DNA from 4 places in the Rossellomorea sp. GCM10028870 genome. Region 3 is predicted to be linked to each of the others. Evidence: riboswitches for the same ligand, from Rfam matches in the RefSeq annotation. Region 3 holds a riboswitch; each other region holds the start of a gene.
The links. Region 3 has a riboswitch for thiamine pyrophosphate ahead of tenA (thiaminase II). Riboswitches for the same ligand answer to the same signal wherever they lie in the genome.
Positions count from the first base shown of each region.

Region 1: linked by a shared signal. The riboswitch ahead of thiC (phosphomethylpyrimidine synthase ThiC) and the one ahead of tenA (thiaminase II) in region 3 are both predicted to bind thiamine pyrophosphate.
Region 2: linked by a shared signal. The riboswitch ahead of thiT (energy-coupled thiamine transporter ThiT) and the one ahead of tenA (thiaminase II) in region 3 are both predicted to bind thiamine pyrophosphate.
Region 4: linked by a shared signal. The riboswitch ahead of ACFQWC_RS10370 (ABC transporter substrate-binding protein) and the one ahead of tenA (thiaminase II) in region 3 are both predicted to bind thiamine pyrophosphate.

Region 1 covers NZ_JBHTGN010000006.1:177,717-182,330, reverse strand. The annotation lists gene ACFQWC_RS21405 (hypothetical protein) at 1-402, shown strand, start outside; gene ACFQWC_RS21400 (ABC transporter substrate-binding protein) at 423-1,361, shown strand; gene ACFQWC_RS21395 (copper homeostasis protein CutC) at 1,581-2,273, shown strand; TPP riboswitch at 2,356-2,472, shown strand; gene thiC (phosphomethylpyrimidine synthase ThiC) at 2,621-4,378, shown strand; gene ACFQWC_RS21385 (hypothetical protein) at 4,356-4,553, shown strand.
Region 2 covers NZ_JBHTGN010000004.1:79,809-89,075, reverse strand. The annotation lists gene ACFQWC_RS16750 (threonine/serine exporter family protein) at 1-533, opposite strand, end outside; gene ACFQWC_RS16745 (DedA family protein) at 660-1,307, opposite strand; gene thiT (energy-coupled thiamine transporter ThiT) at 1,456-2,052, opposite strand; TPP riboswitch at 2,122-2,220, opposite strand; gene ACFQWC_RS16735 (hypothetical protein) at 2,304-2,603, opposite strand; gene ACFQWC_RS16730 (thioredoxin family protein) at 2,834-3,160, opposite strand; gene ACFQWC_RS16725 (YflT domain-containing protein) at 3,293-3,616, shown strand; gene ACFQWC_RS16720 (histidine phosphatase family protein) at 3,653-4,195, opposite strand; gene ACFQWC_RS16715 (ZIP family metal transporter) at 4,229-5,044, opposite strand; gene ACFQWC_RS16710 (GntR family transcriptional regulator) at 5,361-5,756, shown strand; gene ACFQWC_RS16705 (ABC transporter ATP-binding protein) at 5,743-6,645, shown strand; gene ACFQWC_RS16700 (DUF6449 domain-containing protein) at 6,617-8,590, shown strand; gene ACFQWC_RS16695 (RNA polymerase sigma factor) at 8,655-9,143, shown strand.
Region 3 covers NZ_JBHTGN010000001.1:990,902-1,000,168, forward strand. The annotation lists gene ACFQWC_RS05205 (DUF6509 family protein) at 1-79, shown strand, start outside; gene ACFQWC_RS05210 (cyanophycinase) at 777-3,308, shown strand; gene ACFQWC_RS05215 (hypothetical protein) at 3,471-3,668, shown strand; gene ACFQWC_RS05220 (sensor histidine kinase) at 3,817-4,953, shown strand; gene ACFQWC_RS05225 (response regulator transcription factor) at 4,950-5,549, shown strand; TPP riboswitch at 5,838-5,945, shown strand; gene tenA (thiaminase II) at 6,063-6,761, shown strand; gene ACFQWC_RS05235 (ECF transporter S component) at 6,754-7,332, shown strand; gene ACFQWC_RS05240 (ABC transporter ATP-binding protein) at 7,347-8,774, shown strand; gene ACFQWC_RS05245 (energy-coupling factor transporter transmembrane component T family protein) at 8,771-9,267, shown strand, end outside.
Region 4 covers NZ_JBHTGN010000001.1:2,012,418-2,021,684, reverse strand. The annotation lists gene ACFQWC_RS10395 (heavy metal translocating P-type ATPase) at 1-1,471, shown strand, start outside; gene ACFQWC_RS10390 (cation diffusion facilitator family transporter) at 1,482-2,375, shown strand; gene ACFQWC_RS10385 (Fur-regulated basic protein FbpA) at 2,467-2,652, shown strand; gene ACFQWC_RS10380 (aldo/keto reductase) at 2,706-3,608, opposite strand; gene ACFQWC_RS10375 (phosphotransferase enzyme family protein) at 3,695-4,600, shown strand; TPP riboswitch at 4,678-4,787, shown strand; gene ACFQWC_RS10370 (ABC transporter substrate-binding protein) at 4,963-5,949, shown strand; gene ACFQWC_RS10365 (thiamine-binding protein) at 5,962-6,255, shown strand; gene ACFQWC_RS10360 (ABC transporter permease) at 6,252-7,013, shown strand; gene ACFQWC_RS10355 (ABC transporter ATP-binding protein) at 7,015-7,752, shown strand; gene ACFQWC_RS10350 (TatD family hydrolase) at 7,745-8,524, shown strand; gene ACFQWC_RS10345 (transcriptional regulator SplA domain-containing protein) at 8,650-8,895, shown strand; gene splB (spore photoproduct lyase) at 8,908-9,267, shown strand, end outside.

The DNA.
Region 1 (4,614 bases), on a different contig from region 3:
GAGCACTTACCGAAAGTTCAGGACGATTTACTATATTTAGCTGAGATGGCGTACCACCTCAATGGTTCGGTCCGGGGAATGACAGCCATCAAGGAAGACGACTTGAATAAATTGAGCCAAATGTACGATCGTTATGTGTCGGAAGTCGAGGAGCGTATCCAAACCTTTGTCCTTCCTCAAGGCTGTACAGCCGCATGTACGCTTCATACCTGTCGCAGTGAAGCAAAAAAGTCCGTCCGTGCCTTACATAAAGTCAGTACTGAGATGAAAGTGGAAAATATTCTATTTAAATACGCTCATTTACTGGCAAATGTCCTGTTTGTGATGGCCGTGTATGTGAATAAATGTGAAGGGATTGAAGAAATTCCTTTTGTGAGTAAATCGTATAAAGACAAAATATAGAGAAGCGGGGAAGATGAAATATGAAAAAGTCATGGTTAAATAGTTTACTATTATCATTCATCCTGGTTGTTTTCGCAGGGTGCAGCAATGGGGAAGAAGTAACATCCACAAAGGAAGTCAAGTCTGATAATGAGTCTTATTCTGTCATCGATGACAGGGGAGAAGAGATTAACTTTGAGAAAGTGCCGGAAACCGTTATTTCCTTACAGCCGAGTAACACAGAGATTCTCTTTGCCATAGGAGCAGGAGATAAGGTAATCGGGGCAACTGAATACGACAACTATCCAGAGGAAGCGAAAGAGATTAAAAGAGTGTCGGATTCCATGACAGTCAATGCGGAAGAGGTCATTGCACTAAAGCCGGAAGTTGTCATTGCTTATACCACTGGAGATGATGCAGGAGTGAAGCAGCTTGAGGAAGCGGGATTAAACGTATTCGTCATTCAATCTGCCCAAACCTTTGAAGATGTTTATGGGGATATAGAACAAATTGCAACGGTAATGGGAGTAGAGAACAAGGGGAACGAATTGGTAGACGGCATCAAGCAACAGATTTCAGATGTGAAAGAAAAAGTAAGCACGCTAAAGGAAAAAGAACAAGTATATTTTGAAATCAGTCCCTCCCCTGATATTTATACAGCAGGAGCAGAAACGTTTCAGCAGGAAATACTTGAAACGGCAGGGGTCGAGAATATTTTTGTAGATCAAAAAGGCTGGGTGAAAGTAGGCGAAGAAGAAATCATTAAACGGAACCCTAATATGATTTTAACGACAGTGGGTTATGTCGAAGAGCCGACAGCCGAAATCAAGTCCCGGGAAAGCTGGAAAGATGTAAATGCAGTGCAAAATGGCCAAGTCTATTTCTTGGATTCAGACATTATGTCAAGACCAGGACCACGTATTGGAGAAGCCGTTGAGCTAACAGCAAAAACGGTGTATCCGGATTTATTTTCTGAATAAGATTGAATGGGAGATGGGGAAGACAATGATTTGCAAGAGGAATCATTGTCTTTTTCTGATAGATTGTTACTTTTTATAGGATTTGTAATGCAAACGTATTAGTATTGTCTTTTTAAATAACAACATATTTTTGCGGGGAAATCCTTTTCATCACAAGTTCAACAATCTTCAACATTGTGATAAAGTTAACGTAACATCATCACGTTAGGAGAATTCAACATGAGCAAACTGGAAGTCATAGTCTTGAATGAGGAAGATGCCAAAGTTGCAGAAGCATCCGGAGCAGATCGACTTGAATTGGTGTCTGCCATACATGAGGGAGGATTAACTCCTGATTTTCATGTGATAGAAAAAGTATTAAGGACCGTTTCAATTCCTGTTCAGATTATGATCCGATTACATAGTAAATCTTTCTCGTATCAGTCTGATGAATTGCATACCATGGTGGAACAAGTTAGAACAATGGTTGAAATGGGAAGCCGTGGCATCGTCTTTGGCGCATTATCACATGAAGGTAAGCTTGATTCCCACGCTTTAATGGAGATCGTACAAAGTGCGAAGGGTCAATCGATTACTTTTCACCGCGCTATCGACCTGTCTGATGATCCAGTAGCCTTATGCAAAGGAATATTCCATTCAGGATTGAACGTTGATCGAATTCTCACATCAGGCGGAAAATCTGAAGTGAGTAAGGGACTGAAGGCGATTGGTACAATGAGGGAAATAGAGCAAATTGGTGGTCCCACTATCATGCCGGGTTCGGGTTTAACTGTGGAAAATATAGGCGAAATACACAGCAAGCTAAAAGCAAGAGAATATCATGTAGGATCAGGTGTCCGTCATAATGGGAGCTATGACTTCGGGATAGACCCTGAAAAGGTAATGGAAATCAAACGTGTGATTATGTCCTAATTTGATTTTGTTACTATACTACTATTGGAAAAAAGAATGAATCATGGTAAAAATAGTATGTAATACAATAGAATACTATCAATATTTCTACTAGGGGAGTCCGATAAATTGCTTGGACTGAGAGGAGAACGCATAAGTTCTTTGACCCTTTGAACCTGATCTGGATGATACCAGCGTAGGGAAGTAGTGCGGAAGCGTTTATTTGTGTTTTGAGGCGCTTACTACTTTTTGACATTTCGGGTTCTGATTATTCAGGACCCTTTTTTGTGTCTTCATGTCCTTTTGTTGAACAATGGGATGCCTGACGCAGTAACTTCTAAGATCCAATCAAAAGGAGGAGAAGTTAAGTGGCGATCGAGTTAAAAACGCAATTTAAAAACAGTAAAAAAGTATATGTCGGAGGATCAAGACCAGACATAAATGTACCGATGAGAGAAATAGAACTGAGTAGGACGAATGTTTCCTTGGGCGTTGAAGAGAATGAACCGGTTCGTGTATACGATACAAGCGGACCTTATACAGATGAGCGTTACCAAGTCGATATTCATAAAGGGTTACCTTCCGTTCGCACAGAGTGGATCCTGGAACGTCAGGATGTCGCCGCTTACCCGGGACGTGAAATCGAACCGGAAGATAACGGCTATAAAGGAGACGATCCTTATGCACACGTAGAGGCGTTCACTACTATCAAACGTACCCCAATACGGGCAAAAATGGGTCGTAATGTGACTCAAATGCACTATGCAAAAAAAGGAATCATTACACCGGAAATGGAGTTCATCGCTATCCGGGAAAATGTTGATCCTTCATTTGTAAGAGAAGAAGTAGCAAAGGGCAGGGCCATCATTCCTGCCAATATCAATCATCCTGAATGTGAACCGATGATCATCGGTCGTCACTTTCATGTGAAAATAAACGCGAATATCGGAAACTCTTCTGTATCATCTTCCGTTGAAGAAGAAGTGGAGAAAATGACGTGGGCAACTCGTTGGGGTGCCGATACCATAATGGACTTATCAACAGGTAAAAACATTCATACAACAAGGGAGTGGATCATTCGAAACTCCCCTGTCCCTGTTGGTACGGTACCGATCTATCAAGCACTAGAAAAAGTAAACGGAATTGCTGAGAATCTTACATGGGGTGTGTACAGGGATACATTGATCGAACAGGCGGAGCAGGGTGTTGACTATTTCACCATTCATGCAGGTGTTTTATTGAGGTATATTCATCTGACGGCTGATCGTACAACAGGCATTGTTTCCCGTGGAGGTTCAATCATGGCACAATGGTGTCTTGCCCATCATAAAGAGAACTTTCTTTATTCCCATTTTGAAGATATATGTAAGATTTTAAAAGCCTATGATATCTCCGTTTCCTTAGGAGATGGTTTAAGACCCGGATCAATTGCTGATGCGAATGATGAAGCACAGTTTGCCGAGCTTGAAACATTAGGCGAGCTAACCAAAATTGCTTGGAAGCATGATGTACAAGTCATGATTGAAGGCCCTGGTCATGTACCGATGCATATGATTAAAGAGAATGTGGATAAGCAAATGGAAATCTGTCATGAAGCTCCTTTTTATACCTTGGGGCCATTAACGACAGATATTGCACCGGGGTATGATCACATTACTTCCGCCATAGGGGCTACCATGATCGGTTGGTTTGGGACAGCCATGCTGTGCTATGTAACACCGAAAGAGCATCTGGGATTACCGAATAAAGATGATGTGAGAGAAGGTGTCATTGCTTATAAAATCGCAGCACATGCAGCGGATTTGGCGAAAGGCCATCCAGGGGCACAAGTCAGAGATAATGCCGTTTCTAAGGCTCGATTTGAATTTAGATGGAATGACCAATTTAATTTATCCCTGGACCCGGAGCGTGCAAGGGAGTATCATGATGAAACACTTCCTGCAGAAGGGGCAAAAACGGCCCATTTTTGTTCAATGTGTGGCCCGAAATTTTGTTCAATGAGAATATCACATGACATAAGGGGAATGAAGGAGACTAGCATGAATGATGCTCATAAGGAAATAGAAAAAGGATTGAAAGAAAAATCGAAGGAGTTTGTGGAAAATGGATCAAACATCTATCGATAAACCTTCTTGTCATGTACTGAAATTGAAGAATGAGATCGTAAAGCTCAATCAGAGAGTCATCCAACTCGAAAAAGAAGTGAAGAGCATTCAGGAAAACTGCAGACATGTCTTTTATGAAACGGATGTAACAAGATCTTGTATCAAATGTCATTATGTAGAAAGTACCTATTATTAGAAACGTGTAAGGTATGAATTAAATTTCTTTTGACAGCTTATATGTACCGTGCTACGATTAT
Region 2 (9,267 bases), on a different contig from region 3:
ATTCCGATAATAAAGGAAGCGAGAAACTCGGCGAAGAATTTAATGGGCACGAGTCGATGAAAATAGATCAGGCTCGTAAACCCGACTCCACCAGCGAAAAGCGCAGGAATGAAGTCATTCCACATTCCCTGGAACATGATGAGAAAACATCCGCTTGCAATCGAAGCGGCCAATACCTGAATCACAAAGGAATAAGAAAGATCAGATTGATCAAGCTTTTCCAAAGCATTGTATGCTTCTTCAAGGGTGAGATGACCCTTACTGATTTGCCTTGAAATACTATTCACTAGGGTTACTTTTTCAAGATCGGTAGACCGTTCGTTTATTCGAATAAGCTTCGTTTTCGTTGGTTCAGACGTTTCAATCGAGAAGATGATCCCTGTTGGTGTAACATAGCTGTGAGATTCTGAAATCCCATAAGAAGCGGCGATCCGCATCATCGTATCCTCTACGCGATACGTTTCTGCACCACTTTGCAGCATGATCTTACCCGCCAGCAAACTTACCTCCATAATGTCATATCTTCTTATCATTTTTGCTTCCAATATAGATCTCTCCACACGTGCTATTTTTTGAATAGGTCTAGTTTATAGGAAAGAATGGGTGTAAGCAATGAGGAAGGGGATGATTTTACGAAGATTTAATCTGCGTAGAGGGTTTTAGGATTGAGTTTTTTTGTAACTTGACGAAAATTTTTCAGTCTCCGAATCTTTACTAATCATCCTTCTATTCCCTTTTCTCTTCCTTTTAAAGAGAATGTACAAAACAGTTACCAGCACAAATCCTGTTAGAACCAACAGTTGATATTCTTCTACCAACCCCAAGATCACTTCTCTATCACCATCATAGAACTTGCCTATACTTAAGAAAAAAAAGGTAGACGGAGCTATCCCAAGCATAGTAAGGAGAGAATACACTTTCAAATCCATTTTTGCCATGCCTGCCATGAAGGGGATGATATTTCCTAAATGAAGGGGACTTGCAATTGCTACGCTCCAGATTCCGTAACGGTTGAACTTTTCCTGAGCTTCTTTGAGCTTCTTCCGTTTTTCAGGTTTCAACCTTGCCTCAAGCTTCGCACCTAATTTTGAACTGATAAAATAAGGAATATAGCTACCCGCTGTATAAAGAAAGCTTCCTATTAGAGAAAGCACTCCTATCTCCATCCACGTTAATTCTAAAATAAATCCCATTGTTACGATGAAAAAAGTGCCCACAAAAGGGAAAGCACTTCCTTCAATAAATAGAGAAAGCAATACACCCCATATCCCCCACTCTGCCGAATAATTTGCCATGATTTCTTCCATCGAGGTCACTCCTATATGAACGAATAACTTAAGTATAAAAAAATCACCAACATGCAAACAGAAGCCGTAGAAGTAAATACTTCTAAGACCTGGGATGTATTTTCATAGAAAAAAGACCAGCCTCTTTATAGTGACCGGTCCAAATAACTTAGGATGCCTTTCGGTTGCTTTCTTGAGGAGATACCCTTACTTTGATCAATCTTGGCACTGTGTTGAGTACGATCAGCAGAGCGATTGAACAAAGAAGAGCTGAGCCCAACATGGTGATTCCGTTTGCTGCTAATGAAAAAAGTAGCGGCGACATGCCTTTTGGCGCATATTCTGCAAAGAAGACATATCCTGCGATGAAGTGCCAAAAATATCGACCCAGACTACCTAAAAACGTAGCAGCCACTACCCACATGACCGCTCTAGTTCGACGGTTACTTCTTACTGAGGATTGGATCTTACCGGAAAAGAATCCGGCAAGACCGATAAAGGCAAAGGCGATGAAATATTCAATTACCATTTGCACTGGAGTCGCAATCCAAGCGTCACCCAAGGCAATCTGCAATAGGCCCCATACAAATCCAGCCAGTATACCAGCCTTCCATCCTCTTCGATATGACAATAGAAAAATAGGAACCATTGCTATCGAAATGGAGATACTGGGTGATAGCTTAATAGAAGGAAGCATATCAAGGATAACGGCGAATGCCGCCATCAATGAGGCTTCAAGTAAAACGACAAGACGCATGTTTTTCATAAAAGAATCCCCCTTGTAAGATGAAACGAAACCATAAGGGGGCTGAATGTAAAAGGAAAAATAAGCCATGCTGCTTACTATCCACATCCCTACGCTAGTACTAACTAACAGGTTCAGAGGGTCAGAACAGATTGTTCACTCTCAGCTTTCGCTCCCCTTGTGGTAACGTTTATAAAGTTGTTTGGTTTTATTATACATGAAGAATGAAATGATAAAAGATAGATAGGTTCACTCTTTAACTTCGCTATTGATTAAGGTGACTCATTAAGAGGATCGTGAAGTATGATGACGGGCATTGACTTAGGGGTAACCATGAATCCATAGACTTTTCCGTCCTTGTCCTTATACGCTACAGAATAATCTCCAAACTGGGGTGAGAATTCGACGTTCTGGTATTCGAGGTCCAGATCTTGATACTTCAGGCTGATATACAGGTTAGTGGCAATTCTTGCTGTCAAGTGTTGTACACTGGAAATCCGGTTGGCTACTATTATGAGGATGATTGCTAAACCAAGTAACATGACTTTCTTTGTCCTGGACAATCTGATCATTCATCAAGCCCCCTTTTATTTCTTCATGACTACTATACTCGTATACTCTCTATTATATACCTATTCACCGAACCATGACAAAAGAGCTACTTTTTTAGCAGCTCTTTTTCATTGTCTATAATCCCCAACTTAAAACAGCTCTCGATTTTTAATTTTCACAGTATTAAACAACCGTTTAATACTGTAAACTTTGACAAACCAACAACTTTCACGCTTAATCAAACGTTTGTTTAGTTGTCTAACATCTTCACCAGACGGGACATTTGGGTATGTAACTCATCGATTGGAACGAATCGGGCCTTCCTGAACATTTCTTTTCCATCTACAAATACGATGACCACCGGCACAGTAAAGATAGAGAACCCACCAGCTATTTCCGGTATTTCCCCTGCATCGGCATGAATGGACTTTACATCTTGAAACTCTTCCAGCACCCCTTTCACTTGGGGCAGTAGAGCGTGACAAACAGAGCAATTGGGTCTGGATATGTATAGTAACACCATCTTTTCTCCTGCCAGAGTAGCATTGATAGTTTCTAAAGAATGAACTTCTTCCATATCTAACCGTCTCCCTTCTTTCATTACACACACTAGTAATATGTATACCCACATATTCAAAGGTTTACTAATAGGAACCCGCGGGAAAAGATAAACGACGACAAAATAATTTGAAAAATGGAGGAGATTGAATTGAAACCGACTGTTAAGGAATTTTATGACGATAAGGAATTAATTACAGAAGTTGAAAAGCTTTCTTCTCAAGGTATCGACAAACACAATCTTTATGTATTATCCCATGATGATGACCGGACGGACAGAGTCGCTGATCGGGCTGACGCCAATGAGATCGGTGTTAAGGAAACAGGCATCGGGACTGCAGTAGGGAACATGATTCTGAATAAAGGCGACGAACTCCGAAACAAGCTGATGGAAGTTGGATTTTCCCACGCAGAAGCGGATCAGTACGAAGGAAAGCTCGATGAAGGAAAGATATTATTGATTGTTAAGAACTGACCTTATTGAACAATGACTTAGGATGATTCCCCGGAATCATCCTTTTTTGTCTTGAAAAACATATAGCTTCCCGTTTGCTGGTCTTCTAAACTTAGGGCCATTAAACCCTCGTTTAATCAGCTCTTTTCTCATAAACATCATAATCCCGCCATGCCCAACAATGAGAACGTCCTCACCCTCATGTATGATCGCTTCGACAATCCTGTTGATTCTTTTAAGGATTTCATTCTTACTTTCAGGCTGAGAACGATGATTAAACCACCAGGCTACCCGGATCATAAACAAATGTAAAAACAGAGGAAGCTTTCTCTTGTAATTGAATAAGGGAGATAGTCTGATTTCACGTAGTTCCTTCAACGATACGATATCCCCGGCATAGACTTTTCGAGCAGTTACTTCTGCCCTGGTTAAGTCACTTGCGTAGCACTTCTTCCATTCAATATCATGAAGATCAACCTCATTCTCTTCTACATCAGACTCATCGTACTCTTCTACCCACTTCATTAGTTCTTCGGATGTTACAAATCTTTCAGGGTATCCTCTTTTTACTTTAAAATGCCTTACGAGACCAATCTTCACATTTTCACCCCCTTCACTACCATTATACTTTTATTAACCCAACGATACGTCCAGAATCATCATTACAACAAATCCCAACATGAGTCCCAATGTGGCCAAGTCTGTACTTCCAGAGGATTGAGACTCTGGGATCAGCTCTTCCACTACTACGAAAATCATTGCCCCTGCAGCAAAAGCAAGTGCGTAAGGAAGCAATGGCTGCACTAATAGGACAGCAGCTGCACCAACTACGGCAGCAATGGGCTCAACGATAGCTGAAAGCTGACCATAGTTGAAGGACCTCAGACGTGACATCCCTTCTCCGCGCAATGGAATAGAAAGGGCCGCCCCTTCAGGCATATTCTGAATACCAATTCCGATCGCGAGCCCGATCGCCCCTACCAATGTTGCGTCACCAAGTCCCATTGACGCTGCCCCAAAAGCCACACCGATGGCTAAACCTTCGGGAATGTTATGAAGGGTAATCGCAAGAAATAGTAAGGTTGATTTTTTAAATTTAGTCGGAGGTCCCTCCGCTTTTTCTGCTGAGTTCCCTAAGTGTAAATGAGGTACGACAAAATCTAATAGTCGAATGAAAAGGCCGCCAAGCAAAAAACCGATTGCAGGAGCGAGCCACGGAATCTGACCGTTTTGTTCACTGAACTCTATTGATGGAGCAAGAAGTGACCAAAACGATGCTGCTATCATGACACCTGCAGCAAACCCAAGCATCATGTTCAGAGTATGCTTTTCTATTTTGGTAAAGAAAAAAACCGTCGCGGCCCCCAGTGCGGTTAATCCCCATGTCAATGTACCGCCAAAAAGTGCCTGGACGGCTGGGTTGAATCCACTTAACCAATCTAAGAACATAACCGACCCTCTCCTCCGATCAAAAATTTTAATACCACCATTTTGCATCAAGGAAACTTTCTTTGTCAAAGGAAATGTCATCTTTACCATGCTTTATCACTTTTCTATATATATGTTATTCATCTCAGTTTGTGTTTGTATCATTCTTTTTACTCCCAAACCTGGAGTCCTTATTCACAAAAGTCAAAGTGAATACCACACTTACCAGCTTTTCAAGAATATTTTCATTTCCCCTCTTCCCAAACTGGTAGAACTTGTTATATACTTTAACTGTATTAAGACACATAGTACACTTTATACGGTTGGGAGGGTGGATATGTTTGAGCTTGATTTAAGAAGTCGAAAGCCCATATATGAACAATTAGTCGAGAAATTAAAAGAGTTGATCATTAATGAGGTGTTGAAGCCTGACGAACAATTGCCTTCCGTTCGTGCATTGGCCCAACAGCTGACCATAAATCCAAACACAATCCAAAAAGCTTATAGGGAACTAGAAACTCAAAGGTTTATTTATTCGGTGAAAGGACGGGGTAGCTTTGTTAATCCTTCAAGTCACATTCAAAATGCGGAGAAAATTATGAAAGTAAAGGAAGAGTTGTCTAAACTTTTGTCTGAAGCTCTTTATTTAGGGATTACGCCTGAAGACTTAAAGCAGATGATTGCTGACATCGAGGCATCGGCAGGAGGGAATCAATCTGATGATAGAGATTAAATCATTAAGTAAATCCTTTGAAGGTACTACAATTATTCATGACGTTTCGTTCTCTGTTCAAAAAGGATCGATTTATGGACTGCTCGGATCGAATGGGGCGGGAAAAACGACACTACTCAAAACCATTGCGGGAGTGTTAAAGCCGGATAGCGGGAACGTTCTCTTAAGAGACCAAGCGATCTTTGAGAATATCAAAACGAAAGAAACCTTGTTTTTCATTCCTGATCAACCCTTTTTCTTCGCTCACTATACCTTGAATCAAATGGCAAAATTTTATCAAAACACCTATAGTCGCTGGGATGAACATCAGTATCAATCTCTAACCGGCCTATTTGAGGTAAACCCTCATAAAAAGCTTCATAAATTTTCGAAAGGCGTCCAGCGTCAAGCAGCCTTCATTCTAGGATTATCCACTCAGCCGGATGTGCTCATTCTGGATGAGCCCCTTGATGGATTGGATCCTGTCGTTCGTAAGAAAGTAAAAAGCGTGCTGATCACAGAAGTTGCCAATCGGGAGATGACGATCCTTATTTCCTCTCACAACCTTCGTGAAGTGGAGGATGTTTGTGATCATATCGGAATTTTGCATCAAGGAAGATTTCTATTGGAGAAAGAGCTTGATGATTTGAAATCCGGGATTCATAAAGTTCAGTTGGCCTTTAAAGGCGAAATGCCGCAGAAGCTCTTTACCGAACTTGACCTTCTGCACGAAGAGACCAGGGGAAGCGTATCCCTCTGCATCGTTCGAGGGGATGAACAACAGGTAAGAAGCAAGATCCAACCTTATCATCCAGTTATTTTCGATATGTTACCGTTGACCCTTGAAGAAATTTTTGTTTATGAAATGGAGGACGTCGGATATGCCATCCAAAACATCATGGATCAATAAGGAAGTCATCCTTCAAAGCCTTAGGAATGTTGGATGGGTAGGGATCGTTTATTTTATCGGACTTCTCTTTTCGTTGCCGGTTGACATTATCGGTAAACTTTCCAACGACAATCAACCCTATCCGATTGCCATTTACGAGAACCTGTTTAAAATGCAATACCCGATTCAAATGGGTTTGATGCTGTTCGTTCCGGTCATCTTATCCCTTTTCCTTTTCCGTTATTTACATGTAAAGCAGGCTGCAGACTTCATGCATAGCCTTCCGCTGACACGCAGCAAATTATTTTATCATTTTACCGTTACAGGAATCGTCATCCTCATCATGCCAATTGTACTGAATACAGCGATTTTACTTTCCTTTTATTCATTTACGGATCTTCAGCAATTCATTGATGTTCAAGACATTTTAGTCTGGTGCGGCATCACGATCCTAATGAACATCCTTCTGTTCACAGCCGCTACCTTTGTGGGCATGATAACGGGACTAACAGCTGTACAGGGAGTAATGACTTACATCCTGCTCCTATTACCGGCTGGAATGTTTATGCTCGTATGCTTTAGCTTGAAAAATCTTTTATATGGATTTCCAGAGGATTATTTTTTCAATATCAAAATCGAACAATATTCCCCTGTCATCAAGGCCGTATATCTTGAGAATAAAATCTTTTCCGGATTAGATGTAACACTGTTCATAGCTATCACTCTCCTACTCTATGTTTTATCGTATGTATTGTATAAAACGAGAAAAGTAGAAGCAGCGTCACTTGCTATTGTATTCCCTGTCCTCCGACCCCTATTCAAATATGGAGTCGCATTCTGTTTCATGCTGGTCGGCGGTATGTACTTCAATGGAATCTATCAAGAGACGGGATGGACCTTATTCGGCTATTTCATCGGTTCATTCATAGGCTATTATCTTGCAGAAATGGTTTTACAAAAACATTGGAGAGTGTTCCGTCATTGGAAGGGCTTTGCCGGGTTTGCCGTGTCCATCTCTCTTATCGGTTTATTCATTCAGTTCGATTTATTTCAATATGAAAAGAAGATTCCTGATTTAAAGGGCATAGAAAAGGTCCATATCAGCAACAGCTATTATTCCCTGAGGGACAATCCAGATAGCCTTATCAAGGATCACTTTATAAACGACCCTCAAACCATTAAAGCCGTCCTGAACCTTCATAAGGAAATCGTCAACAATCAGGATCGTACCGTTACAGACGAGGATAGCGAACAGGTCTTCCTCTATTACAAAATGCATGATGGAAGCAAGCTAGTGAGAAACTATCGGATAAATATAGAAGAGATTAAATCACATTATACTGCTTTATATAAAATGAAGAGTTTTAAAGAAACAACAGAAGAAATCTTCTCCGTAGATCCAAACAGTGTAGACAAGCTGTCGATTTATGCTGACATGGGCGGGCGAAAGCAGATATCTATTATCGATACGAAACAGATCAAGGAAGCCATCAATCTATTAAAAGAAGAAACATATAATGGTACATTTGAAGACCGGGACAAAGTAAACCTCTACAACGTCGAATTTCTCCTATCAGAGAATCGATGGATCAATGTTGGAGTGAAAAATAACTATAAGAATTTTGAAACTTGGTTGCAGAACAACGGGTATCTAGATGATATTAAAGTCACTTCATCGGATATTGAGTGGATGTATGTGATCGATCAAAAGAATTACAGAAATCGTCTATATAACGTCATGGACCAACAACAAGCGGCACTTGAGTTAAAGAAGGAAGGTAAAGGGATTGAAATTACGGATTCCAAACACATCGAAGGAATCATGAATGAGTTCGTCTACCATTCCATAACAAACGAATATATGGTCATCATTAAGTATAAAAACCATGGATATGTGGAGATACGTGGATTGGAAGAAAAGGATGCTCCTCCTTTTTTAATAAAGGAAATGAATGATTTAGAATAGAAAGTCGAGGTTAAATCCTATGGACACACTTCAGCTACCCTCATCTCCCCCCTCATTTGAGGAGATGTATGAACAATTTCACAAGCTGATTTATCATATTGCTTATAACTTAACGAAAAACACTTACTTATCACAGGACATCGTCCAGGAAACATTTCTTAAAGCGTACATCAAAATCGATACTTTACTGGATTCGACCAAAACGAAGTCCTGGCTCACTTCTATCGCAAGGTGTACAGCAATCGATTTCATCCGAAAAGAATCGAAACGCAATGAAGTCTATATGGAAAATGATGAAGAGGTTCAATCAATACAGGATTATAACCCTCTGGAAATGGAAATTGAAGCACAGTTTCTTAAGTACAGCATCCAGGAAAACATTAAGAGGCTGCCACTTTCTCAGCAGGAAGTCATGTCATTGAAAGTGACACAGGATCTTAGTGATGGGGAGATTGCTTTAAAGCTGAACCTCACTCCTTCCACCGTCAAAACCCGTTTTCACCGGGCAAGAAAGCAGCTGCACTCGATCATTTATGTAGAACATACCGCATAGAAAAAGGAGCCTTGTTGAGAAGGCTCCTTTTGTTGTGGAATTCAGGATTTGAAAATAAATGTTGAAAGTTGAAAACAAATACACTGAAATTGAAAATAAATCCAGTATTTTGAAAACAAATCAT
Region 3 (9,267 bases):
TGAAACGTATCTTGATTTTGAATTAGAAGAAGATGAAGGAAGTCTCATTCTTTCATATTGCGAGGAAAATATCGGCTAATCGATATAAGCTGCCCTCTACATTCGTAAACAAACGAATGTAGAGGTTTTTTTATTGGTTCATTTATTACCTCACCATAAACATCCAATTTTAACCCTTTCTTTCTAATATGATTGATAATTCAGAGATTTCAGAGTTGGCATGGAAATTGCATAATAATTAATTGAAAGGCTCTATTCGTAAAGTTTGTTGCTATTGTAGAGAAGAAAGTAATAGTTGATTTCCGCTACAGGATGCTCGCTTTCCGCGGGGCTGGCGGTGAGCCTCCTCGGCAAGCCTCCGGGGTCTCACCTGTCCAGCTATTCCCGCAGGAGTCGAGCATCCTTCCGCTCCAATCAACTTTCTAAGCATGTATCCTTCATAGAAATCTATAATAACAAGAATTTTAGCAAGCAATCTCATTTAAGGTAAAAGAGATTGAATTTCATTTTAAGGAAGAAGGATTATTTTTTTCTAGTTACATTGTTTTCTTACACACCTTGAAGCTCTGTCATGAAAATACTGTTTAAGATGGTGAGGGGAACTGCGCAGACTCCTGCGGAAGTACGGACGTTTCGAGACCCCGGAAGCGAAGCAGTTCCCCTCACCATCCAGCATAAACCTGGTTGACAGAGCCCTGGTAGATTCTATGCTCGAAAACAACAATCTTTGCGAAAAGAGCCAATTGAAAATAGATTAATAGAAGGGAGAAATGTTGATGAATGGTTATTGGGGTAAAGCGAAGAAACTATTCATTATTATGACTGTATTTACAGTTATAATCAGCTTGGCAACTTCCAGTGTATTTGCCAAGGAAAACGAGAGCAGCATCAAGGGGAATCTAGTGATTGTCGGAGGAGCTTTAGGTAGCAGCAACTCGGCTGTTTACGAAGAGTTCATTAAACTATCAGGGGGGGAAAAGAAAGCGAAAATAGGAATCATTCCTTCTGCTTCAGGCTCTCTGAAGTCATCAAATCAATTTAAGAAAGATTTGATGTCGTATGGAGTAGATGAAAAATCAATTGAAATCCTTCCTCTATCTGCTCACGATTTCTCAGGCACAGAGGAAGACGAAAGTAAATGGAAAAATAATGCTCAAAAGAAAGAAATAACAGAAAAAATCAAGAAGATGACAGGAATTTGGTTTGTCGGAGGAGATCAACTTAAGATCACAGACACATTGGTTAAGGAAAATGGGAAAAACACGAAAGCTTTAGATGAAATTTGGAATGTTTACCGGGAAGGAGCCGTTCTTGGTGGGACAAGCGCCGGAGCAGCCATCATGAGTGATGTGATGATTACGGGTGGTGACAGTTTAGGAGGTCTTCGTCAAGAGTTCATAACGGAAGACGTATCCAATCGAGATGAAGAATATGCACCTGTGTATATCGAAAAAGGGCTTGGATTCTTCCAATGGGGGATTGTGGATCAACATTTTAATGAAAGATCTCGTCTTGGCCGACTAGTAGCTACAGCCATCCATTACGAAACAAACAAACATCACTTCGCCTATGGAATTGATGAAGATACGGCGATGGTGGTTAACAACGAAAAACAAACGATTTCAGTATTAGGAAGAAGTAACATCACGGTAATAGATGTAGCACAATCAACTTCCACTGGAAAAGAAATAAAGAACGTTGATCTTAGTTATCTATCTCCTGGTGATGAACTTAATGTCAAAACGAAGGAATTTACGATGAGCGGGGATAAGGTTGAAACAAAAGGCTATGAATATTATAACTTTAAGCCTCTTGCAGCTACGGGTGTTCTATCATCCTATGGGACACTCCCGCAATACCTGTCGTATTCCCTAGTGGACAATGAAGCAGTAAGTGAGGTACATAGTTACCTTTATGATAGTAAAGGAAATGGTTTTGAGCTCGGATTCAAACAGACAGATGAAACAAACGGATATTGGGGTTATCAGGATGGTCAAAAGGATTCTTACTCTTTATTGCATGTGAAGATGGATATCTCTCCAGTATCGGTCCGCTTTAATGAGAAAGACCGTCTGACACAAGAATATAGGGAGTCAACATTAGAAGTACCTGAGAATTCTTTTGATCCTGAAACAAAGGGAAGTTTGGTGATCGTCGGGGGAGCTTTAGGGAGCAGCAATGAAGAAGTGTACCATGAATTTATTAATCGTACTGGGGAAAATGGGAAAATAGGGATTATCCCTGCAGCAAGTTCCAGTTTGAAATCATCAAAAGCATTTAAAGAGGATCTTTCCTCATATGGTGTTCCGACAGAAAGAATCGACATTCTTCCTATATCTAATCATGACTTTAAAGGGACGGGAGAAGACGAGTCCCAGTGGGCAGATAATAAGAATAACCCGGATTTGGCAGAAAGGATTCTAGAGTATGATGCCATTTGGTTTGTAGGTGGTGATCAAACGGATATCACTCGATCCCTATTAAACGAAGATGGATCGAAGTCAATGGCTCTTGAAAGCATTTGGGAAATCTATCGTAATGGAGCCGTTCTTGGCGGTACAAGTGCAGGAGCTGCAATCATGAGCGATGTGATGATCGCAGGTGGAGGAAGCTACGAGACTCTATCAAAAGGATTTACAGATATGTATGACGGGATGTCTCAACAAGAAGGTGGACCTGGATATCTTGAGAAGGGATTAGGGTTCTTCCCGTATGGTATTGTGGATCAGCACTTTGATAAAAAAGCACGATTGGGGCGTTTAATTGCAACCAATGCTGAACATGGAGAAGAAAATGAATTCGCCTATGGCATCGATGAAGATACGGCGATGATAGTGGATAACGAAGCGAAAACCATTGAAGTAAAAGGTAGAGGCGGCGTTTCCGTAGTAGATTTGAGTCAGTCAAATCTATCACAATCATCGCATACGTATAAAAATATTCAATTATCATGGATTACCTCTGGAGATCAATTAAATTTAAATACAAATGCATATACGATCAGTGATCATAAGGTTTCAACAAAAGACTATGAATATTACGAATATAAAGCTGCTCCCCATACAGGAGTATTAACGCCGCACCCTTCTCTTGCAAACTATTTAAGCTATAGCCTTCTTGATAACTTTGGCCAGGATGAAGTGAAGAGCTATAGTTTTTCTGAAGATGAAGGCTTCGAACTGACTTTCAAAAAGGGAGATCAAACGGAAGGCTTTTGGGGTTATAAAGATGGAAACAAAGATGATTACTCATATCTCAATGTGAAAATGGATATCGTACCAGTAAAAATCTCGATTGAAAACAAATAGAATTGAACGGAAAGCCTGGGCGGATTGACGCTCAGGCTTTTTCAAAGTGAATCAACTTTTCTTAGGTCATTTGCCAGTATATTTGATTGGTAGCATCTGATATACTAGTGATAACAAAGTGCTAGCAGTTGCTAACAGATAGATAGAAAAGGAGGGCGAACCTTGTCAGATCAAGGAAGAATGCAGCTTAATGTAAGGGTTGATACGGAAACATCAAAGAAATTGGATGAAATCGTTGAATACTATCAGCAAAACACGAAGATTGGAAGAGTTTACAAAGGCGATGTGTTAACTGATATCATCCATAAATCCTACGAGGTCATGCAGAAGCAAAAAGCGATTCAAAATCGGAAATATTAGTATTTTTCTGTCTTGGGATTCATATGATCAACTCCTCTAATAGATAATGAAAATTCAGCCACTTGGTATGAAAATATGGGATAATTCATGTAATAATATAGGAGACATGTTTAAAATAATGAAAGTAAAAGAGGTCCTCATCGTGCAAATGCCGAAAAAGTTAATCAATATTCAAAAAGGGTCCGGAATTTCCCCGTACATATGGAGCATCATCAGCATCCTGCCATTTTATTTTATCTTTCAGTCCTCCTCTACGATCGAAATTGTTGTAGGGATTTCCTTGACCATCATGTTCTTTATTTCTTTACGATTTGCTTTTATTTCAAAGGACTGGCCGGTTTATTTATGGACATCAATTTTAATTGCGATATCCATTACCATGACCATTCAATTTAATTTTATCTACTTTGCTTTTTATATTGCCTATTATAATGGGAATATAAAAAACCGGGTGGCGTTTTTAACCCTTTATATTATCCACCTTGTGTTAACGACGGCATCGATCAATTATAATTTTGTTATACAGGATGAATTATTTTTATCTCAATTTCCTTTTATTCTGATCATTTGGATAAGCGTCATTCTGTTACCGTTTAATATTTATAATCGAAATAAACAGGTGCAGCTCGAAGATCAGTTGGAAGATGCTAATAAACGTATTTCAGACTTGGTCAAGCAGGAAGAACGCCAGAGGATTGCCCGTGATCTACACGATACTTTGGGTCAAAAGCTTTCTCTCATCGGTTTGAAAAGCGATCTGGCCAGAAAATTGGTGTACAAGGATCCAGAGCAGGCCCGGAGTGAATTAAAGGATGTTCAGCAGACGGCACGAACCGCTTTGAGTGAAGTAAGGACAATGGTTTCACAAATGAGGGGTATTCGATTAAAGGACGAAATCGTCCGGATCAAACAGCTATTAAAGGCAGCGGAAATTGATTTCGTGATGGATGATGAAGTCATGCTGCCCCAAGCATCACTCTTTCTGGAAAATATCTTGAGCATGTGCCTAAAAGAAGCCGTGACGAATGTTGTCAAACATAGTAAGGCTTCATACTGTGAGCTCATCATTGAAGAGTCGGATAAAGAGATGACCATTGTGGTGAAGGATGATGGTGTAGGAATCGGAGGAGATTACACACAGTCTAAAGGCAGCGGTTTAATCGGGATGAGAGAACGCTTGGAATTTGTAAATGGAAGTTTAGACATCCTTACAGAGAATGGGACCATCTTGATTATGAGAGTGCCGAAAGTGATTAAGCAGACAGACAGGGAGGGAATGGAATGATTCGAATTGTTATCGCGGAAGATCAGCGAATGTTATTAGGTGCCTTAGGCTCGTTACTTAGCTTAGAGGATGATATGGAAGTGGTGGGAAAGGCGGGCAATGGAGAAGAAGCCATTGCCCTCGTCCACGAGCTGCAGCCGGATATTTGTATCATGGATATTGAAATGCCTAAAAAGACCGGTCTTGAAGCAGCAGAGGAGTTAAAAGGCGAAAATTGCAAAGTGATTATCCTGACAACCTTTGCCAGGTCCGGTTATTTCCAGCGTGCATTAAAAGGGGGAGTGAAGGGTTATTTGTTAAAGGACAGCCCAAGTGAAGAACTGGCGAACTCGATTCGCCTTGTGATGGAGGGTAAACGTATTTATGCACCAGAGCTCATGGACGATGTGTATAGTGAAGAGAATCCTTTGACAGACCGTGAAAAGGAAGTGTTGGAGCTGGTTGCTGACGGGAAAAACACGAAGGAGATAGCCGATGAGCTTAGCCTGAAAACGGGTACCGTCCGAAACTATATCTCTACCATACTCGACAAGCTTGAAGTTAAAAATCGAATCGAAGCCATCACTCAATCAAAAGAAAAAGGATGGTTTAAATGATGGGCAGGGAGGGACTTCCAACATGGAAGCCCCTCCCTACTTTAATTGTAATGATTGTCATCCCATAATCCATTTTTGTATATTTATACATTTGTAGTATGCAGTTAATATTGCTGTAAAGAGCTTTATTCTTAAAGGAATTTCATTAAAATTTTTAAAGTGGGTATCCTTTGCTGTGATTGGTTTTGTAGGGGAAGGGCGAATGGAAAATTGATGAAAGGTTTTCTTTTTGGTGTTGACAAGCAAAAGAATCATGGTACGATAGCATCGAATACAAAATTTCATAGGACGATCCACTAGGGGTGCCTTATTAAAGGCTGAGATTAAAGTATGACTTTAAGACCCTTTGAACCTGATCTGGTTGAGACCAGCGTAGGGAAGTGGTGTTTGACGGTCGCGTAGAATCGTAATCTTACATTCTGATCTCAAGCCACTTTCTGTATGCTGCATGCATAATGGGAAGTGGCTTTTTTGTTGCCCAGTTCGGGTCGTCTGGAAAAGGAGAAAGATATTATGTCATTTTCAACGTACTTAAGAAACGAAGTAAACGAAATTTGGGAAGCGAGCTTTCAACATCCTTTCGTTAAAGGGATTGGTGAGGGAACCCTCCCCCTTGACAACTTCAGGTATTACATCCTGCAAGATGCCTATTACCTATCCCACTTTTCAAAGGTGCAGGCACTTGGGGCAGCCAAAGCAACAGACTTACATACTACCTCTAGAATGGCAACACACGCTGTTGGGACAAATGAAGCAGAGCTTTCACTTCATGAAAATTTCTCAAATCGATTAGGGATCACGGAAGAAGAAAAACAGCAGTTCGAACCTGCTCCTACGGCTTATGCGTACACGTCACATATGTATCGGTCCGCTCAGTATGGGGGGCTCGCAGATATTCTGGCGGCAATACTCCCCTGCTACTGGTTGTATTATGAGATCGGTGAACGCTTGAAATCATGTACACCTGAGGAGGCCATTTATCAGGAGTGGATCGCAGCTTATGGGGGAGAATGGTTTCGGGAGTTAGTGGAAGAACAGATTCAGCGACTGGATGGATTGGCAGCAACGATGACAGAAACAGACAAGGAAAGAATGAAAGAGAATTTCATTTTGAGCAGCATTTATGAATTCCAATTTTGGGAAATGGCATACACACTCGAGAAATGGCCGTTTCAGTCTTCTTTAGTCAAAGAAGGTAAAGTACATGTCTAAATTAAAGCTGACGGACATTTTAGTAACGGTCGTGATCTCCATAGGTTTTGGAATTATATATAAGCTTTGGGGACCGGTTTATAACCTGTTAAAGCCATTTGGATTGCATGCGGATCAACTGATCTATGGCATGTGGTTCATGGCGGCAACCGTGGCTTTTTTAATCATTAGGAAACCTGGTGTCGCACTTCTGGCAGAAATTGCAGCATCTTCAGGGGAATTTCTCATGGGAAGTGAATGGGGCCTCGAGGTACTCCTATTCGGTCTTATTCAAGGATTGTTTGCAGAGTTGATTTTCCTTATCACCCGCTATAAGCGTTATGATGTCATCATCATTTGTGCAGCAGCTGTGGGCTCAGCAATTGGCTCAATCCTGATGGACTACTTTAAGGGATACATGGGAGACCTGGTTCTGTGGAATTTATCACTTTTTATTGGTGCCAGATTAATAGGATCCATCGTGATAGCAGGCATAGGAGCCTTTTATCTCGTTAAGGCTCTGGAGAAAACGGGGGTAACCAGTTTAGTCAGAAATGCAGAGCAAAAAGATTATGACGCGTTGAATCAGTAAAGGAGGGAAGGACGATGCATGTTGAAAATCTGCGCCTTACATTCTCCGGTTCAGAGGAACTGATGTTTAAAGACGTAAGCCTTTCAATAGAAGATGGGGAAAAGGTATTGCTATTAGGACCGTCGGGATGTGGCAAATCCACACTCCTCCAGGTTTTTTCCGGTGTGATACCCCATTCGATAGATGTGCCGATGAAAGCTGACTCGATTGAACGTCCTGAATCCTTCGGGTATGTCTTTCAAGATCCGGACGCTCAATTTTGTATGCCCTATGTAGATGAGGAAATTGCCTTTGTTTTGGAGAACAACCAGATTCCAAGAGACGAAATGCCAGAGATTATTAAAGAACTGTTAGAGAAGGTGAATTTAAGTCTGAGGGATTCCCATACGAAAATCTCCTCTCTATCTGGGGGGATGAAGCAAAAATTAGCCATTGCCTCTGCCCTTGCGCTCCATCCCCATACGCTATTTCTGGATGAGCCTACAGCCATGTTAGATGAAGAGAGTACAAAATCTGTATGGGAAACAGTGAAAACGACATGCAAAGATAAAACGTTACTTATCGTTGAGCATAAGCTTGGGCACGTACTGGATATCATAGATCGTATTATTCTTTTCGATGCTAGTGGAAGAATAGTGGCTGATGGTCCAAAGACTCACATTTTATCAAATTTTAAGGAAACAATGAAAACAGTTGGGGTATGGTATCCGGAAGCGTGGAAAGATTATCTTTCTTCCCACCTCCCGGAGAAGGCTGCCCCGTTTGGAAAAACGAATATAAAGCTAGAGAACTTCAAAGGGTATGTACAAAAAGAATTGAAAATCCACCTTGAAAATGCCGTCAGCCTTGAAGGTGAATGGATTGCAATCACCGGAAAGAACGGAGCAGGTAAATCAACATTACTCCACAGTCTCATGAAATTCATCCAAACGACCGGGACGTATGAATTATATGGGAGACAGGTAAAAGGAAAGAATGCTCCCGAGGAATGTACGTTTGTTTTTCAAAATCCCGAGTTTCAGTTTGTAACACACAGTGTGTTTGATGAAGTTGCGTATTCCTTTCGGCGGGGGAAAGTGGATGAAGGGATAGTGGAGGAAAAAGTGCATGCAATTTTAAAGCGATTTAAGCTTGATCCATACAAACAACATCATCCCTATCATTTATCAATGGGGCAAAAGCGCAGATTAAGCGTCGCAGCGTCCCTTGTCAGGAATAAAGATCTTCTATTATTGGACGAACCGACCTTTGGCCAGGATTCCCTAAATACGTTTGCGTTACTTGAGATGCTTCAAGGCTACCAAAAGGAAGGAACTACCATTTTGATGGTGACACATGATGAAAATATTATTACTCACTTTGCATCCAGAGTATGGGTAATTGAAAAGGGGCGTCTCACCCAGGATTTCCATAATGAGATCGCAGGTAGTAAAGCAATATGAATATAGAACTCGAGCATAGAGAAACCTGGCTTCATCAAATAAATCCCAGCTTCAAGCTAATGACCTTGATCGGGCTTTTTGTATTCCTGCTTTTTATTCATTATCTTAACTGGTTGTTATATTTGAGCTTACTCTTTTTTCTCCTGTTATGGGTGTTCTCGGGATATTCATATAGAACGGTCAGTTTAATGATTTTACCCTTTTTCCTTGTTTTCATCTCTACTGCTTCATCAATGGTTTTATTTGGGAAAGGTGAAACAACATGGATGAAATTTGGATGGATCCACATTACCGAAGAGAGTTTTTATCGGGGGATCCATGTTGGATTGCGTACCATCGTATTCGCTATATTGGGATTATTATTTGCTCTTACAACGAGACCGGTGAAGCTTTTCTACTCCCTTATGCAGCAGCTGAGATTAAAACCTAAGTATGCGTATAGTTTTATGGCAGGATTCAGATTAATACCCATTATGATTGAAGAATTCTTCAC
Region 4 (9,267 bases), 1.0 Mb from region 3:
TGCCGAGGATATTGAAATCGGGGACATCATGGTGGTCAAACCTGGTCAGAAGTTTGCCATGGATGGTGACATCCTCGAAGGCTCTTCATTTGTCAATCAGGCAGCGATCACAGGAGAATCGGTACCAGTGGAGAAACACCAGGGTGATGCTGTATTTGCAGGAACATTAAACGAAGAAGGGTATCTAAAGGTTAAGGTGACAAAGCGTATTGAAGACACGACTCTCGCCAGGATTATTCATCTGGTGGAAGAAGCACAGGGAGAAAGGGCCCCTTCTCAAGCATTTGTGGATGTATTTGCAAAGTATTATACGCCCATTATTATGGTCATCGCTTTCCTTGTTGCGATCATACCACCCCTGCTTTTTGGAGCAGAATGGTCAACCTGGGTGTATCAGGGACTATCCGTCCTGGTAGTGGGGTGTCCTTGTGCACTGGTTATTTCGACTCCCGTAGCCATCGTAACGGCCATCGGGAACGCAGCCAAGAATGGCATTCTTATTAAAGGCGGCGTGTATTTAGAAGAATTAGGGCGTTTAAAGGCCATCGCCTTTGACAAAACAGGAACTCTTACTAAAGGAGAGCCTGAAGTAACGGATTTTATACGATTAAGAGATGTAGAAGAAGAAGAGCTGTGGATGAAGATGGCTGCACTGGAATTTCACTCCCAGCATCCCCTCGCTCACGCTTTTCTAAAAAGGGCGAAGGAGCTGAACATTGAGTATGGGGACTGTGAAGTGCTTGAGTTTCAATCCCATACGGGTAAAGGAATCAGTGGCCGAATAGGTGACAACAAATACTTCCTGGGATCCGATAGCTTCTTTGTAAATACTCCTTCAGCTGAAATTGAAATGCTTCAACGGGAAGGGAAAACGGTCATGGTGTTCGGAGTCGAGGATACTGCTTTGGCTCTTGTAGCCGTAGCAGATGAAGTGCGGGAAACAAGTCGCGAAATCATCGACAGCCTTCATCAATTGGGTATTGAGCAAACAATGATGCTTACAGGAGACCATGAAAATACGGCAAGATCGATCGGAAAAAGGGTAGGAGTCAAAGAAATCAAAGCAGGTTTGCTTCCCCAGAATAAATTAGACTTTGTTAAGCAATACATGAACACTTATGGAAAAGTCTCCATGGTTGGGGATGGAATCAATGATGCCCCAGCACTTGCTGCTTCAAATGTAGGAATCGCCATGGGTGGGGCAGGAACCGATACAGCACTGGAAACGGCCGATATCGCGCTAATGAACGATGACCTTTCAAAACTGCCATATATCATTCGCTTAAGTCGAAAAACGCTTACCATCATCAAGCAAAATATCTCATTTGCCATCGGTATCAAGCTCCTTGCATTATTACTTGTCATTCCCGGTTGGCTTACTCTATGGATTGCGATTTTTGCCGATATGGGAGCGACATTACTCGTTACATTGAATGGTCTTAGATTATTAAGAGTAAGAGACCGGAAGTGAGGGATGTCAAGTGGGTCACGACCACAGTCATGGACACAATCAGAATAAAAAAGCATTATTAATCAGTTTCCTATTTATTTTCACCTTTATGATCGTAGAAGTCATAGGTGGAATCGTCACAAATAGTCTTGCTCTTCTTTCCGATGCGGGACACATGCTTAGTGATGCAGCCGCTTTAGGTCTTAGTTTGGCAGCTTTTTATATAGGTGAGAAGGTTTCGGATAAAGGGAAGACGTATGGGTACAAGAGATTCGAAATACTGGCGGCGTTTATGAATGGCATCACGTTGATTCTCGTTTCACTCTATATTTTCTGGGAAGCGTATCACCGTTTTATAGATACTCCTGTAGTTTCACCAGGTATGATGGTGATCGCCATCACAGGTCTGGTTGTAAACATGATCGTGGCATGGATCTTAATGAGAGGGGATACAGAACATAACTTGAATGTCCGAAGTGCCTTTCTTCATGTACTTGGTGATATGTTGGGATCGGTCGGGGCCATCGCAGCCGGACTCTTGATCTATTTCTTTAATTGGAACTTGGCGGATCCTATTGCTTCTGTCATGGTTGCCATTCTAATCGTCATTTCCGGATGGAGAGTAACGAAGGATTCCATTCATATCTTAATGGAGGGATCCCCAAAAGGTATCGATACGGAACAAGTGATGAATGGCCTGGCAGCTATCCCGGGAGTCATTGAAGTCCATGATCTTCATGTATGGTGCATCACGTCGGGATTCACAGCTCTAAGCTGTCATGTGGTGGTGGGAAGCGAAGTGAATCGAGATACGATTTTATTACGGCTCTCAGCCTATCTTGAAGAGGAATTTGCTATTCATCACTCTACGATTCAAGTGGAGGGAAAAAGTGTCACAGAGGGACATCATCACGTTTGTACGTAACAGCTGTCGCTTTATCCTAATATTACCAATGTGTAAGAGGATGTTTAGTTCAGTCTCGATTTGGGGTATATCCTCAACTGGAGGGATGAACATGTTACATCAAGAAAATAAATCAGAGAAGCAAAAGACACCTGAATTTAAGAAGGATTTCTATATTCAACAATTATTAAGGATTGGCGTATATAAATATTTTGGTAAGCAGCTTTATGAGCTCTCCATGAATGAACTACAAGATGTCTATCTGGAATATTACGTTGGTGGCGATATAGCGAATTAAAAAAGACGAACCTTTTAGAAAAAGGATCGTCTTTTTTGCTGTACTAAGTTCTATTACGGCACATCATGTCCCATAGAAGTTTGCAGGATTTCAAACCATTGATCGTGGTTTAAAGAAATAGAAAGAGAGTCGATTGCATGTTGAATGCGTTCTTTTTTACCGGAACCGACAATAGGCATAATGTTTGAAGGGTGATTAAGAAGCCAGGCATATAGAACTTCATCAATTCCCTTTGCACCTGTTTCTTCTTTTATCTTCTTCAATGTATGTTGAAGACGAATGGCTTTCTCATCCTCTCCCTTGAAAATCGCACCGCCTGCGAGTGGAGACCAGGCCATCGGCGCGACACGTTTCTCCTGACAAAGGTTTAATGTACCGTCTTCGAAGTTTTCTAAGTGATAGGCAGATAATTCGATTTGATTCGTGATCAATGGAAACGGCAAATAGGATTGAAGCATATTCCATTGATGATCTTTAAAGTTTGATACTCCAAAGTGACGTACCTTTCCTTCTTCCTTCAATTGAGTGAAGGCTTCAGCCACTTCTTCTCCATTCATAAATGGATCTGGCCTGTGAATCAATAATAAATCGATGTAGTCCGTTTTTAGATTCTGCAGGGAGTTTTCAACAGATGTCAAAATATGCTTTTTACTCGTGTTGTAATGATGTGTTTTATGTTCCGGACGATTTTCAGAAGGGAGGACAATACCGCATTTCGTCACAATCTCCATTTTCTCACGTAAGGAAGGCTGAAGGGCAAGGGCTTCACCAAATAAGGCTTCACACATGTACGAGCCATAAATATCTGCGTGATCAAAAGTTGTGATTCCATTTTCAATATTTTCCTGGATCAAAGCAAGGGTTTCTTCCTTTGATTGATTCCAGTCTGCAAGTCTCCACAACCCATGAATGATTCTTGAGAATGATAAGTCTTCCGTCATTTGTATTCTTTGCATGGATGCAACCTCTTTTCATATGGTATGTAGACATTCTTTCATAGTCATACTAAACGTATATTACTATGTTTGGAAGGGAATTAAAAATGATTGAACCTCTTCATGATCTATTATTGAACTGGAAGGTTCATCCTTCCTGCATAGAGACTGTGGACAGTCATCCGAATGTTTATAAGGTAAAGAATCTTGGGAAGACATATTATTTGAAAAAAAGATTCAATTCTTCTGTGAAGATGCTAGAAGAAGAGTATCTCTTAACGACCTATTTACAGGAAAGCGGACTTACCGTTGAAAGGCCATTGCTAACGGTCTCACACCAGTCTTATGTACAACAGCATCAAGATTTCTACTCCCTGTATCCAGCCCTCGAAGGAAAGCCAGTACAAGTCTATTCCTTAGCTTCTCTTAAAAAGGCGGGAACGTATCTCTTTCAACTCCATGGCAGACTAAAGCAATATGTCTGTAAATACGAGGTAGAAGAATGGAAAGTTGACACACATTTGAGAGAGTGGATAGCCGGGCAAGATCCGACATCGATTGAAATATGGGGGAAAGGGTTTATAGGCAGGCTAAATGAGTGGTCTTTCTCCTATAGCAAATTGCCTCATCAACTCGTACATGGTGACTGCCACCCGCGGAATATCCTCATAAATGAGGAAAGGGTGACCGGGGTCATCGATTTTGAAAGGATACGAAAAGCCCCCCGTATAGCAGATATGGGTTACTTTATCGCAGGGATCCTCAAAGACCTGGTACAGCAAGATAAGAAAGAGCATTTCGAATGTATCCATACCTTTTTGGCGGGGTATCACTTCGATGCTGCCTTAACGCAAGATGAGAAGAGACTGCTGCCATTCTTAGTCATTATCTTCCTTGTCCAATATACGTTTTTTTACAATCAAAAAGGGTATTCACATCTTGTATCTACCTATATACCGTTCATTAACGGACTTGTAGATAACGGTGATTACGAACGAGCCTTTCAAATTTAATTAACTTTAATAGGAAATGCTTGAATATCCATCTACTCTGTGGCAAAGTAGGGTAGAAGATAACGTTTAATTTCATAGTAAAAGTGTAGGGGAACCGGTATGGCCGGTTGAGATTGTATCCTGTAGATACTGACCCTTTGAACCTGAACTGGCTGATACCAGCGTAGGAAACATTCTCTTAAACAATACATGATCATGTTTAACGATGCGTCCCGGGCTGAAGGCTTGGGGCGCTTTTTGTTATAGTGTCCCAAAGCTTTTTAGGTTCCATCTGCCTTTTGTTTTACATTCATTCACCTTATTAAGTGAAGAATAACGAATAAACGTTACAACTACATATGAGGATTTGAGGAGGAATCAAGATGAAAAAATGGATGGTCATCATCTGTGCTGTCTTTCTTTTAACTGCCTGCAGCGGTGGAGGAAATACGGCAGATGAACAAAAGGATGATCTTAAAAAGGTATCGGTCGTACTGGACTGGACACCGAATACCAATCACACTGGATTATACGTTGCGAAAGAAAAAGGATACTTCGAAGAGAAGGGGCTGGATGTGGATATCATCTTACCAGGTGAGGCTGGGGCAGATCAACTCGTTGCCTCGGGTAAAACTGAGTTCGGGGTTGGATACCAGGAAAGTGTCACACAGGCCAGGGTACAGGATGTTCCCCTCGTATCAATCGCTGCGGTTATACAGCATAATACCTCGGGGTTTGCATCACCTAAGAGCAAGGATATTACGACACCAAAGGATTTTGAAGGTAAAAGTTATGGCGGTTGGGGTTCCCCTGTTGAAAAAGCTGTCATGACATCGATTATGAAACAAGAAAACGCAGATGTAGAGAAAGTGGATTTTGTAAACATGGGAGATACAGATTTCTTTACTGCCGTGAAACGGGATGTTGACTTTGCATGGATCTACTATGGATGGACAGGTATTGAAGCAGAGCTTCGGGGTGAGGAATTGAACATGATGTACGTAAAGGACTACTCTGAAAAACTGGATTATTACACTCCTGTCCTGACAACAAATGAAAAAATGATTGAATCAGATCCCGATACGGTTAAAGCCTTCTTGGCAGCTGCTTCAAAAGGGTATCAGTTTGCAATCGACAAACCGAAGGATGCAGGTGAAATTCTTTTAGAGGCAGCTCCGGATCTTGATGAAGAATTAGTCATGAAGAGCCAGGAATGGCTGGCTCCTAAATACAAGGATGATGCTGACAGATGGGGAGAGCAGAAGCTTGAGGTATGGGAAAACTATGCTTCATGGATGTATGAGAACAATTTATTAGATAAGGAACTGGACAGTAAAAAAGCTTTTACAAACGAATTTTTACCAAATTAAGAGGTGAACAAAATGGGGAACGCACTCGTAAGCATACAAATTATTCCGAAGACGAAAAATGGTGAAGACGTTATACCTTACGTGGATGAAGCCATCGCGATCATTGATAAATCTGGTGTCCGTTATGAAGTCCATCCATTAGAAACGACAATGGAAGGAAATCTATCTGACTTATTTAAGGTGATTGAACAAATGAATGAACGAATGATTGAAATGGGCAGCTCAAACGTCATTTCTCAAATCAAGGTATTATATCAGCCGGCCGGGATTGAAATGGATCAATTAACGGAGAAGTATAAAGGATGAAAGCATGGATATCGAAAGGATGGAGACCCTTCTTGGTCATCATCCTTTTATTCATCATTTGGGAATCCACCATTAGAGTATTTGAGGTGCCGGCATGGCTAATGCCTTCACCTTCAGAAATATGGGCGGAAGGAGTCGCCTCATGGTCCACGTTTACAACACATCTTGCTTCGACAACACTCCTTACGATCGGAGGGTTTGTGATTGGATGTACGATTGGCATCGGGACTGCAGTGGGTCTGCATCTCCTCCCTAAAGTAAGAGAAGCGATATATCCACTTATGATTTTGTCTCAAAATATTCCGATCATCGTCCTGGCTCCTTTACTTGTTATCTGGTTTGGATTTGGACTATTGCCGAAAATCATTGTGATTACGTTGATCTGCTTTTTTCCGGTCGCGGTCTCGGCGCTGGATGGGTTCAGACAGACGAACCCCGAGTATATTCTTTACATGAAAATGTCAGGAGCATCAAAGGGGCAAATCTTTCGAAAAGTTGAATGGCCGCATGCACTACCGTCCATCTTCTCAGGACTGAAAATTTCAGCTACCTATAGTGTGATGGGGGCAGTCATCTCGGAATGGTTAGGTGCTCAGAAAGGAATCGGGGTCTACATGACACTTGCCTCTTCTTCCTTCAGGACAGACAGGGTATTTGTTGCCATCTTTATGATTATGCTGCTCAGCCTGGCTTTCTTTGGCATCATCTTGTTATTAGAAAAAATCATGATTAAGTGGAATCGGAAGGAGGACAAATAGCATGACAACCTTATCCATTCAAAATATGTCCAAATACTTTGACGGAGAACTGATCCTGGATAACCTTTCCATACATGTGGAAGAAGGTGAGTTTGTCTCGATCCTTGGTCCTTCTGGAAGCGGGAAGAGCACGCTGTTTCATGTCATCGGCGGATTATTCACACCCGATTCAGGAGATATTCAACTAGATGGAAGGTCGATTAATGGTCAGAGAGGAACCATCAGTTATATGCCTCAAAGTCCGTCCCTCCTTCCATGGAGAACGGTGATTGAGAATGTGATGCTGGGTCAGGAGCTGCACGGAAAAAGGGATAGAGAAAAAGCAATGAGTATGATTGAACGGGCGGGTTTGAAGGGATATGAGCATGCTTATCCCGGTGATCTTTCTGGAGGGATGAAGCAGAGAGTTGCCTTTATTCGTGCCCTGGTCAGTCCTCAATCCTTTTTATGTTTGGATGAGCCGTTTTCTGCCCTGGATGAATTCACACGATTAGACATGCAGAAGTGGCTCCTTTCCATTTGGGAGGAAGATTTGAGTTCCGTTCTATTTGTCACTCATAATATTGACGAAGCCCTATTCCTTTCAGATCGGATTATTGTTTTATCGACTCGGCCTGCCCGTGTACAGAAAGAGTTCAAAGTACCATTTCCCCGACCCCGGGACAAAGAGATTCTCTTAACAGAGGAGTTTCTGAAATGGAAAACGAGCATTTTTGAGGAGCTTTCTCAATATGTGTAAACCTTCCTTGATCGATGCTCACATACACTTGGATTTATACGATGGGTATGAACGTGATAAGATTCTGCAGGAACTTGAACTGTATGCTGTTGAAGCGCTCATAACTGTATCTTCCAACCTTCAGTCTTCCAGGACAAATATAGATCTCTCAAGAAGAGATGCTAGGGTCAAACCAGCTGCAGGGTTCCATCCGGAGCAGGAACTGCCCTCTGAAGGAGAAGTTGAGGAACTACTATCATTCATTGAGCTGCATCAACAGGAAATAGTGGCGATTGGAGAAGTAGGATTGCCTTATTACAAAATGAAAGAAGATCCTGATGTTGAAGTTGAGCGGTATATCGATCTGTTGGAACGGTTCATGATTGAATCAAAGAGGATGAACAAACCGATTATCCTTCATGCGGTGTATGAACACGCACCCATCGTTTGTGCCCTGTTAGAAAAGCACTCCATAGGGAAAGCTCATTTTCATTGGTTTAAAGGAGATGATGAGACCGTTGATAGAATGATTGAAAATGGCTATTCAATCTCCATTACACCTGATGTCCTTTATGAAATTGAGATACAGAAGCTTGTAAGAAAGTATCCTGTTGAAGGAATAATGGTGGAAACGGATGGTCCTTGGCGGTTTGAAGGAGAATTTCAAGGGAGGATGACCCATCCTGGAATGATGCATCGAACCATTGAAAAAATAGCAGAGATAAAAGGCATTCCAGAAGCAGATGTATATAAACAACTATTCAAAAATACGAATGATTTATATGGTATTTAAAAGAGTGACTTCTCTTGCATAGTAGGTGCAGGAGAAGTTTTTTTTATAAACATCTTTTACCATCATATTTATCGGGAAGATAACAAAAAATGATAGTAATGACGTTTAGGAAAAAGGTGAAAAGAATGGAACTGAATGATCAATATATGCCCTATCAAGCAGGGGATGTCGTATATGTGATTTATCGAAACCCCCACACACAAAGTGTAGCCAACGTGCAGGAAGCAGCCATAGTACATGATCCGGAAAATCCGAATGAACTGGCATTATTTCTATATGAAACCTATTATCCGTTAACACATGAAATTGCGGTCTATTCTTCAGAAGCAGAAGCGGAGCAAGCCTATACTCAATCATTTGGAGACATGTAGGAGGGATGAAGCATGGTTAAACCGTTCGTGCCACAATTGGTCTACTTTGAACCGAATGCCTTGGAATATCCCCTCGGTAAAGAGCTCAAAGAAAAGTTTGAAAAAATGGAGGTGGAAATCCGGTACACAACTTCGCATAACCAGGTTCGTAATCTGCCTGGGGATAACCACTTTCAGAAATATCGCATTGCTAAATCCACATTAGTAGTTGGAGTAAGAAAAACGTTGAAATTTGATACATCCAAGCCGTCTGCTGAATATGCCATCCCTTTTGCAACAGGGTGCATGGGACACTGTCACTACTGCTATCTGCAAACAACGATGGGAAGTAAGCCGTATATCCGGACCTATGTCAATGTGGATGAAATCTTT